3 regions of the Oceanobacillus sp. FSL K6-0127 genome follow, and region 1 is predicted to be linked to each of the others. Evidence: predicted binding sites of a transcription regulator. Region 1 holds the regulator's gene; each other region holds the start of a gene.
What was found. The regulator Rex, encoded in region 1, represses fermentation and respiration genes when NADH is low (regulators of the CRP and FNR family bind a similar motif). The targets are predictions, from matches to a motif close to TTGTGAAATATTTCACAA.
Positions count from the first base shown of each region.

Region 1 (3,294 bases):
TTAAGCTTAGCAAGGGCTAGTCTTGCCTTTTCTCCACCACTTAATGTATGGACCTGCTTTAATACATCATCTCCAGAAAAAAGAAAGTTTCCTAAAACCGTGCGGATATCTTTTTCATTTATGGTGGGGTAATCATCCCATAATTCTTGAAGAATCGTCTTAGTAGAATTAAGATCAGCCTGTTCTTGATCATAGTAGCCAATTTGTACATTTGTACCAAGCTGGATGTTTCCTTTTTCTGTCTGCAGTCTACCTAAGATGGCCTTAAGTAATGTAGTTTTCCCTACACCATTCGGACCAACAAGTGCGATACGGTCACCGCGATTTATATCCAGTCGTATGTTGGAAAAAATAGGGTCCACTTCTTTTTCATAACGTAAGCTAAGCTCTTCAACTTTTAATACATCATTTCCACTTCTGCGATTAATTTGAAAGGAGAAGGAAGCGGATGACTCATCACCTAGTGGCCGATCAAGACGCTCCATTTTTTCAAGCTGCTTCCGCCTGCTTTGTGCTCGTTTTGTAGTCGAAGCACGTACAATATTCCGCTGGATAAAGTCTTCCATTTTTTTAATTTCAGTTTGCTGCTTTTCAAATTCCTTTAATTCCTGTTCATAATTTAGTGCTTTTTGCTCCAAATACTTGCTGTACGAACCATGGTATTTTCGCGTTTTATGCCGTGAAATTTCATATACAATGGAAACTGTTTTATCAAGAAAGTACCGATCGTGTGAAACGATGACAATGGCGCCTGGATAACTAACGAGATAGTTTTCCAACCATGACAATGTATCAATATCAAGATGGTTGGTCGGTTCATCAAGAATAAGCAGCTGTGGTTTTTGAAGCAGCAATTTACCCAGGGCAAGTCGTGTTTTTTGTCCACCACTAAGTTCTGCGATTGGAGTATCATAATCAAAGGACTCAAAATTTAACCCACTAAGTACAGCTCTAATATCAGATTCATACGTATAGCCCCCATCAGTCTGATATGCTAGTTGAAGTTTGTCATATTCTTTAAGGACTTTGTCATATTCTTCTCCAGATAATTCGCTGGCTTTCTCCATCTCTTTCTCTAATGCTCGAAGTTGCTTTTCCAATGATTTTAAATGGGAAAATACCTCTAGCATTTCATCCCAAATGGTTTTCCCTGATTCTAACGTCATATGCTGGGATAAATAACCGAATGTAAGATCCTTCGGTTGAAAAAATTCCCCTTCATCATACGATAATTCTTGTGCCATAATTTTAAGTAATGTTGACTTACCTGCACCGTTTCTGCCGACAATAGCTATACGGTCTTTATCTTTAATTTCAATTTTAATATTTGATAAAATCTCTTCAGCACCGAAGGATTTGGAAATTCCGTTTAGTTGCATTAATATCATCTTTTTCACCCCATCATGTACAGTGTATCTTATAGTTATTTAACGAGGCAACTGAATTGTGAAAAATATCACGACTTATTTGACGTTTTCTGTTAAAATAGAAGGAAAGAACTTATCATATACAACTATTGGATTGAAAAGAGGAAGATTGATGGAACAGAATAAAATTCCACAAGCTACTGCCAAGCGGCTGCCTTTATATTATCGTTTTCTTAACAATTTAAATCAGCAAGGGAAGAAGCGAGTTTCCTCAAAGGAGCTGAGTGATGCAGTAAAAGTGGATTCTGCAACAATTCGAAGAGACTTTTCTTATTTTGGCGCATTGGGAAAAAAGGGATACGGCTATAATGTAGAGTATTTATTAGGATTTTTCCGAAGTACGTTGGATCAGCATGAGGTTACAGAGGTTGCATTAATCGGAGTTGGGAACTTAGGTACAGCCTTCCTTCATTATAACTTTATGAAGAACAATAATATCCGGATTACTACGGCATTTGATGCAGATACAGAAAAGGTTGGCACGGATATTGGCGGGGTACCCGTTTATGATATTCGTGATTTAGAGGAAAAGTTAGAAGACATTAAAGTCGCTATCCTAACTGTTCCAGCTGTTGAAGCACAAGTGATCGCCGATAAGCTTGTAGAAAAAGGGATTTCAGGGATTCTTAACTTTACTCCTGCAAGGATTAGTGTACCGAAGCATATTCGGGTCCACCATATTGATCTTGCTGTTGAATTGCAGGCCCTTGTCTATTTCCTAAAGCATTATTCGTTAGATAATCCAGAGTAGATATTACTCATTGTAAATTTTTGTTTATTTACAAGGCTATTGATATTAGGTCAAAAGCCTTGTTTTTTTATGGTTGGATTTGGATGTCCTTATATTGGTAAATACCATAATTTATTTGCATCAATTCCATAAAATCTCCGTTTTAAACAACCACTGGAAACAAGCTGATAAATATTAACTAGATAAATGGAACTAATATTTTTCTGAAAATTATTGGTTCTTAAGACATCTATCCATTTACTGATTATTACGTTAATCTGTATTGGGAATATATTAAGAAAGAGGAGGAATTTATTCGTGAACGTGAAAAAGGTTTTAGGTATTATGTTTGTTTTATTTATTAGTTTGTTCATTGTTGCATGTTCAAATGAAAGTGACAATGAGAGTGAAGGGACTAACGATGCTGAAGCAACTGAAGAAACAAATGATGCGGAAGCAAACGAGAAAAACGGGTCTGAAGAAGCAGAAGAAAATGTAGTTCCAGAAGATGAGGCATTATTTGCAGTACTTGAAGCAAACTTAGAAGCATTAACAGAAAATGACTTGGATGCTTACATGGAAACCATACATAGTGAATCTCCTTTATATGACTCAACACGTACGACAATCGATCAATTATCTGTGTATACATTAGATATGGAATTATTTGATTTAGTTGTAGAAGAAAAATCAGAAGAAGAAGCAACAATCTCTTATAAACAGACGACAATGAAAGTCGATGGTCCTGATTTTATGAATAATGAAACACACGGGGTTCATGTCTTGCGACCAGATGATGGTGCATGGAAAATTTATAGTTCCGAAGAACCAAGCGAAATAATTCCTCTTGATGAGAATGGGGAAGTTATCGAAGAGACTGCTGCTGATGCAGCGGCAGAAGGTGTTTACATTGACACAATTACGAGCTTAGAAATTCCGTTTGATGAAGGAAAGTGGGAGCTTGAGAACTATGAGGAAGGAGACGGTGAAGCAACCGCTGAATTTCTTTTAGTTGATGAGGATCAAACGAATTTCACAGAGCTGTTTACGATTCATTATTATCCAGATGGTGATGAATTGTTAGGTGCTGAAGGCTTTATCGAAATGATGGAAATGAATTTAACAGAAATGACTACA
Region 1 is NZ_CP150287.1:1,306,128-1,309,421, forward strand. Features, by position in the region: gene MHH64_RS06555 (ABC-F family ATP-binding cassette domain-containing protein) at 1-1,388, opposite strand, end outside; gene MHH64_RS06560 (redox-sensing transcriptional repressor Rex) at 1,540-2,178, shown strand; gene MHH64_RS06565 (hypothetical protein) at 2,476-3,294, shown strand, end outside.

Region 2 (3,294 bases), 1.0 Mb from region 1:
TACTAAAGCAATACGTTGTAATTGTCATAATCGATAAACCAACAAGCGCCAGTACTCGCCCGCCATATCTATCAAACAGTCTACCTGTGATTGGTGACATAAATGCATTCAGAAGAGCTCCCGGTAATAGCATTAACCCCGTATCCATTGGCGAAATCCCACGAATCGTTTGTGCATAGATCGGTAACAAAAGAAAACCAGAAAACATTGCAATATTAACGACCATCGATATGATGGATGCCAACGTAAACATGGGATATTTAAACACATTGAAATTTAACATGGGCTTCTCAAGCTTTGATTGACGAAGGATAAACCAGATAAGCGCAATAACCCCAAGGATAATTGTTCCATATACCTGTAAGCTATCCCAGCCCTTTGATCCAGCAGAGCTAAAACCGTATAATAATCCTCCGAATCCAATACTGGACAAAATTAAAGAAAGAATATCTAACGTAATAATCACTTTTTCTTTCTTATCCTTTAATAGAAAAAAGCCGAGCAAAAATACAACAGCAGCAATTGGAGTTATAAAATGAAATAGCATTCTCCAATCATAGTGTTCAATAATCCAACCAGAAAGCGTTGGTCCAATTGCTGGAGCAAACATTAAAATCAAACCGAAGACTCCCATTGCAGTTCCTCGTTTAGCGATTGGAAAGCTTATTAACATAACATTCATTAATAATGGCATCATAATTGCGGATCCAGATGCCTGAACCATTCGCGCAGCCAGCAAGATCGGGAATGTATGCGCAATACCTGCAATTAAAGTTCCACAAAAAAACAGACCCATTGCAACTAAGAACAATCGGCGAACAGAATATTTTTGAATTAAAAAAGCTGTCGTTGGAATCAATATACCATTAATTAACATATACCCCGTCGTTAACCACTGGACGACAGATGTACTTACATCAAGGTCTAACATGATAGATGGCAGTGCAACATTTAGCAGTGTATTATTTAAAAATGAAATAAATGCACCGACCATAAGTATTGCTAAAATACCATACTTTGGCCGGTCATTATGATTGATTGATGGTTCCATAAATTCTTCTCCCTTACATTAAACTATACATTGATCACCCGAATTTTTCTAATGACATAAATCATATCATATACCTTTAGTCCACATAATACAAATAAATTTTTTATTGTCTTTATCAAGTTTATGAACCGATTCATAATTCATTCAATTTTTAATAGACTATGAGTCTAGTATGAAAATACAGCTAAATTAGAAAAAAACTTTCCTTCATTAATAGTGGGAAAGTTTTTCATTAGCTAACCGCAAAAATATGGAGCACATTTTTGCAATTAAAGCAACTATTTTTAATACCTACGTGTCCAAAATTTGCCTATCTCCACCAAATCTACAAATCTTCATGAACATTTTGTGAAGCATTTCTCATACTCTTGTATTTTTATCGTTTGCGTACTATTATATAGGACGATAATTGTGTTTACCTTTATATTGGCGCAAAAAAACAGATAATTTAACAGAAAGGGGTATATACATGAAACTTAAATGGACCCTACTAACATTCATTTTCACTATAGCTACAGTGTTAACAGGTTGTGAGCCATTACTTGTCTTAGATCCAAAAGGACCACAAGCTGCAACGACTGCTGATGTTATATGGTTATCCATCATTACTATGGCATTCATTGTTATTACCGTACTTGTATTACTTATCATTATCCTAGTAAAATACCGCGCATCTAAACAGGATGATGATTATGAACCACCACATATTGAGGGGAATCCTATTGTCGAAGGAATTATTGTTGGTATTCCAATTTTAATTGTTATCTTCTTATCTATCGTTTCTGTTGTCTCAACATACCAAGTTGAAACAGTACCAGAAGGATATGAGGATCAGGAACCGTTGGTGATATATGCTTCTTCATCTAACTGGAAATGGCATTTCAGCTATCCAGAGCAAGATATTGAAACAGTCAATTATGTATTTATCCCAACAGATCGTTCCGTCCAGTTCAAGCTTTACTCACATGGTCCAATTACAAGCTTTTGGGTACCGCAGTTAGCCGGACAAAAATATGCGATGGCAGACATGGTAACGACAATTAATTTAGCGGCTGAATCAGCTGGAGAGTTTATGGGTAGAAATGCAAACTTTAGTGGTGAAGGTTTTGCTGAAAACACATTTAACGTTATCGCAATGCCGCAAGATGAATTCGATACTTGGGTAGATGATATTCATGCTACGGCTGATCCATTAACAGAAGATATATTCAATGAATTATTAGAACCTGGTCATCTAGGTCAACTTGCTTTCACTGGAACACATTTAGAATTTTCACCACCACCTGAGGGTGAGCATGGTGGGCATAATCACGGTTCATCTGATGATACGGAACAATCCGAGGATGAACATGATGATTCAGAACACGATCATCATTAATTGAAAGACTACGAACAAAACAGCTAGATTACTAATCTAAATGTACTTGAACTTCTCGAAAGGAGTAACAAACATGGAATTTTTTGAAAGATTCGCTATACCCCATCCAGATCCAATGATCTATGCATCTATGGTTGCAATTGTTCTTGTTTCCATCGCAATCGTTGCAGGATTAACTTACTTTAAAAAATGGGGCTATTTATGGAACGAATGGTTAACAACAACTGACCATAAACGAATCGGGATTATGTATTTGATTTCCGCTTTAGTCATGTTATTCCGTGGTGGTGCGGACGCTGTCATGATGCGTCTTCAGCTTTCTAGCCCGGAAATGGAATTTTTAAACGCTCAACATTATAATGAGGTTTTTACAACGCACGGAGTTGTAATGATCTTCTTTATGGCAATGCCGTTCGTTATTGGTTTAATGAACTACGTTGTGCCACTGCAAATTGGTGCTCGTGACGTTGCTTTTCCGCGACTAAACGCACTTAGCTTTTGGTTATTCTTTGCCGGAGCAATGCTATTTAACATATCGTTTGTTATCGGTGGATCACCTGACGCTGGTTGGACCAATTACTTCCCACTAGCAAGTAATGAGTTTAGCCAATCTGTTGGTGTTAACTATTACATGTGGGCTCTTCAAATTTCTGGAATTGGTACACTAATGACAGGAATTAACTTTGTTGTAACGATTTTCAAAATGAGAGCTCCTGGTATGAAATTAATGAAAATGCCAATGTTTACATGGTCAGCTCTAATCACAAATGTTATTATTGTATTTGCTTTCCCAGTGTTAACTGTAGCGCTCTTAATGGGAACGTTCGACCGTCAATTCGGTACATCATTCTTTGCAACAGGTAAT
Region 2 is NZ_CP150287.1:2,334,191-2,337,484, reverse strand. Features, by position in the region: gene MHH64_RS11640 (DHA2 family efflux MFS transporter permease subunit) at 1-1,051, opposite strand, end outside; gene qoxA (cytochrome aa3 quinol oxidase subunit II) at 1,521-2,429, shown strand; gene qoxB (cytochrome aa3 quinol oxidase subunit I) at 2,503-3,294, shown strand, end outside.
Region 2: the regulator Rex is predicted to act here: its motif matches at 1,398-1,415, upstream of qoxA (cytochrome aa3 quinol oxidase subunit II).

Region 3 (3,294 bases), 2.2 Mb from region 1:
AAAAGCAAAACCCAACAATCAAGGGGTTTTGCTTTTTTTCATAAGTTGAGGCTTATGGAGACGATAAGGGCTAGATCTATTTATAAAAGAAAGCCACCGTAAATAAGAGCTCCGGCAATTACAAATGCAGGGTGTATTTTAAAACGCTCGATTAATAGAAAACTAACGCCAACCAGTAGTACCGTCTGCCAAATTCCAATTCCTATATAAGATTCACTGAAAAACCTCCATGCCATAACACCGAGCAATATAGCAATGACCGGCTGAACAAAAAGCGTTAACCGCTTTACTTTAGGAGAGTCCTTATATTTTAACAACAGTCCACCAAGGAATATTAATAAAATTAGAGATGGAGCCACAGTAGCAAATACGCCTACAATCGACCCAATAACCCCTCCTACTTCATAGCCTATGTACCCTGCCATCTTCGTTGCAATTGGACCTGGTAAAGAGTTTCCAAGCGCTAAAATCTCACTAAATTCCTGCACTGACATCCAACCATATCGTAATACCACTTCATTTTCAATAAGGGGAATGGAAGCAGGTCCTCCCCCATAGCCCAGAATACCCGGAATAAAAAAGGCGACAAAAATATCAATATAGATCATACATCTTCACCTTCTTTATTCTTTTTTTGCTTCTTGTGGACTGGCAGAGACAGCGCCAGGATGAGTAGAACAGCAATCAAAATTCCTGGATGCACCTGAAGAATTTGCAAAGTGATAAAGAAAATGGCAAGAAATATACATGTCTTTACCCATCCCAAGCCAATAGCAGCTTTTTGGGCAAATTGCCATGTCAAGACAGCCATCATCATCCCCACTACTGGAACGACTGCTGCCGTCATTCCTTGCACCCAATCAAATTCTTTAACTTGTGAAAGTGTAGTGAGTAAAACAATCATTAATAAAATCGTAGGTACAATCGTTGCAAGAACGGCATTTATCATTCCTAGTGTACGGGCAACCCGATAACCAATATAACCAGGTAGCTTCGTTGCAATTGGACCCGGTAATGTGTTTGCTAAAGCAAGAATATCACCAAATTCCTCGTTATCCATCCATTTATAGTGATCAACTACTTCCTTTTGAATAAGCGGTATCGAAGCAGGTCCTCCCCCAAATCCGAGTATACCAACACGAAAAAAAGCAATAAATAAATTCCAATGTGTTTTCATTTGTCACAAACCTTTTTCTATTTTTAGTATGTTGCCAGCCTATCCAGTGATGAGCTTTCGAGTAAGCCCGTGAATCCAGTAAATAGGCCCCAAATGTTGATGCTCTCTTAATGCTGGAACCCCATTCGCTTTAGATAATCAAATAACTCACTGCGCCAAGAAGCTCATAGCCTACATAACTTACAGAATGAACTTATCATTCCTTTGATTGGTAACTCATCTTTGACCAATCAAAGGAGCCTACTCTCTTCCCATTAGGACTCTCATCACTTCTATGAACGACCAAATAAACTTACTCTCTTCTCATTCGGGCACTCATCACTTCTATGAACGACCAAATAAACTTACTCTCTTCTCATTCGGGCACTCATCACTTCTATGAATGACCAAATATACTTACTCTCTTCTCATTAGGGCACTCATCCATTTATGATTTCCTTAAATATGACGTTCAAATCATTTATACCATTATACGTGAATGAAACATATTTTTAAATATTTCATTCCTTCTTCATCGACACGATATAGTTACAATTCTGACACACTTCTTTAACATTTTAAATAACTTCATCTAAAAATATGTGATATGATAAATATATAAAGAATGCTCAATGTTTCACAATATCTTTTTTAGGAGGGTTATTATGGTTGTAACTGCTCAAAACAAAATGGATTTTAAAAGTGGAAAATGGCAAGAGGAAATTAATGTTCGCGACTTTATTATGCAAAACATTACTGTCTATACTGGTGATGAAAGCTTTTTAGCAGGATCGACAAGGAACACGACAATTTTATGGGAACAAGTGATGGATTTAACAAAGCAAGAACGAGAAAATGGTGGCGTATTGGATATGGACACATCAATTGTATCAACCATTACGTCACATGGAGCAGGCTATTTAAATAAAGGTATTGAAAAAATTGTTGGTGTCCAAACAGACAAACCTTTTAAGCGCTCTCTTCAACCATTTGGTGGTATTAGAATGGCAGAAGATGCTCTACATGCATACGGATATGAGTTAGATGAAGAAGTAAAGCATGTCTTCAACAATTATCGGAAGACACATAACCAAGGTGTTTTTGATGCATACACACCTGAAATGCGAGCAGCAAGAAAAGCTGGAATTATTACAGGTCTTCCTGATGCTTATGGACGCGGACGGATCATTGGCGATTACCGAAGAGTTGCTTTATATGGTGTTGACAGGCTAATCGCAGATAAACAAAAAGAACTTGCAGCAACCGGAGTTAATGGTGTGATGTCCGAGAAAATCATTCGTGACCGCGAAGAGCTTTCTGAACAAATTCGTGCCTTACAAGAGTTAAAACAGCTCGGTTCAGATTATGGATATGATATTTCCAATCCTGCTACAAATGCAATCGAAGCGTTCCAATGGTTATATTTTGGTTATTTAGCAGCTATCAAGGAGCAAAACGGCGCAGCTATGAGTCTTGGCAGGGTTTCTACCTTCTTAGATATTTATATTGAGCGTGACATTCAAAATGGTGTCATTACAGAAGAAACAGCACAAGAGCTTGTCGATCATTTTGTAATGAAACTACGACTTGTAAAATTTGCAAGAACTCCAGATTACAATGAATTATTTAGTGGCGATCCAACTTGGGTTACAGAATCAATTGGTGGTATTGCTAAAGATGGTACACCGCTTGTGACAAAGAATTCGTTCCGATTTTTACACACATTAGACAATCTTGGGCCTGCACCCGAACCAAACTTAACGGTTTTATGGTCTGATCAATTACCACGCCCTTTTAAGGAATACTGTGCATCTATGTCCATTAAAACAAGTTCAATTCAATATGAAAATGATGACCTCATGAGGAAACAATTTGGAGATGATTATGGAATTGCATGCTGTGTTTCTGCAATGGAAATTGGCAAGCAAATGCAGTTCTTCGGTGCACGAGCTAACTTAGCCAAAGCATTGCTATATGCACTTAATGGCGGGGTAGATGAACAATCCTTCACTCAAGTAGGACCGAACTATGAACCAATTACTTCCGAATATCTACACTATGAGGAAGTAATGGAAAAATATGACCAAATGCTAGAATGGCTTGCCGGATTATATATTAATACACTAAATGTGATTCAC
Region 3 is NZ_CP150287.1:3,589,986-3,593,279, forward strand. Features, by position in the region: gene MHH64_RS17740 (chromate transporter) at 81-608, opposite strand; gene MHH64_RS17745 (chromate transporter) at 605-1,177, opposite strand; gene pflB (formate C-acetyltransferase) at 1,822-3,294, shown strand, end outside.
Region 3: the regulator Rex is predicted to act here: its motif matches at 1,782-1,799, upstream of pflB (formate C-acetyltransferase).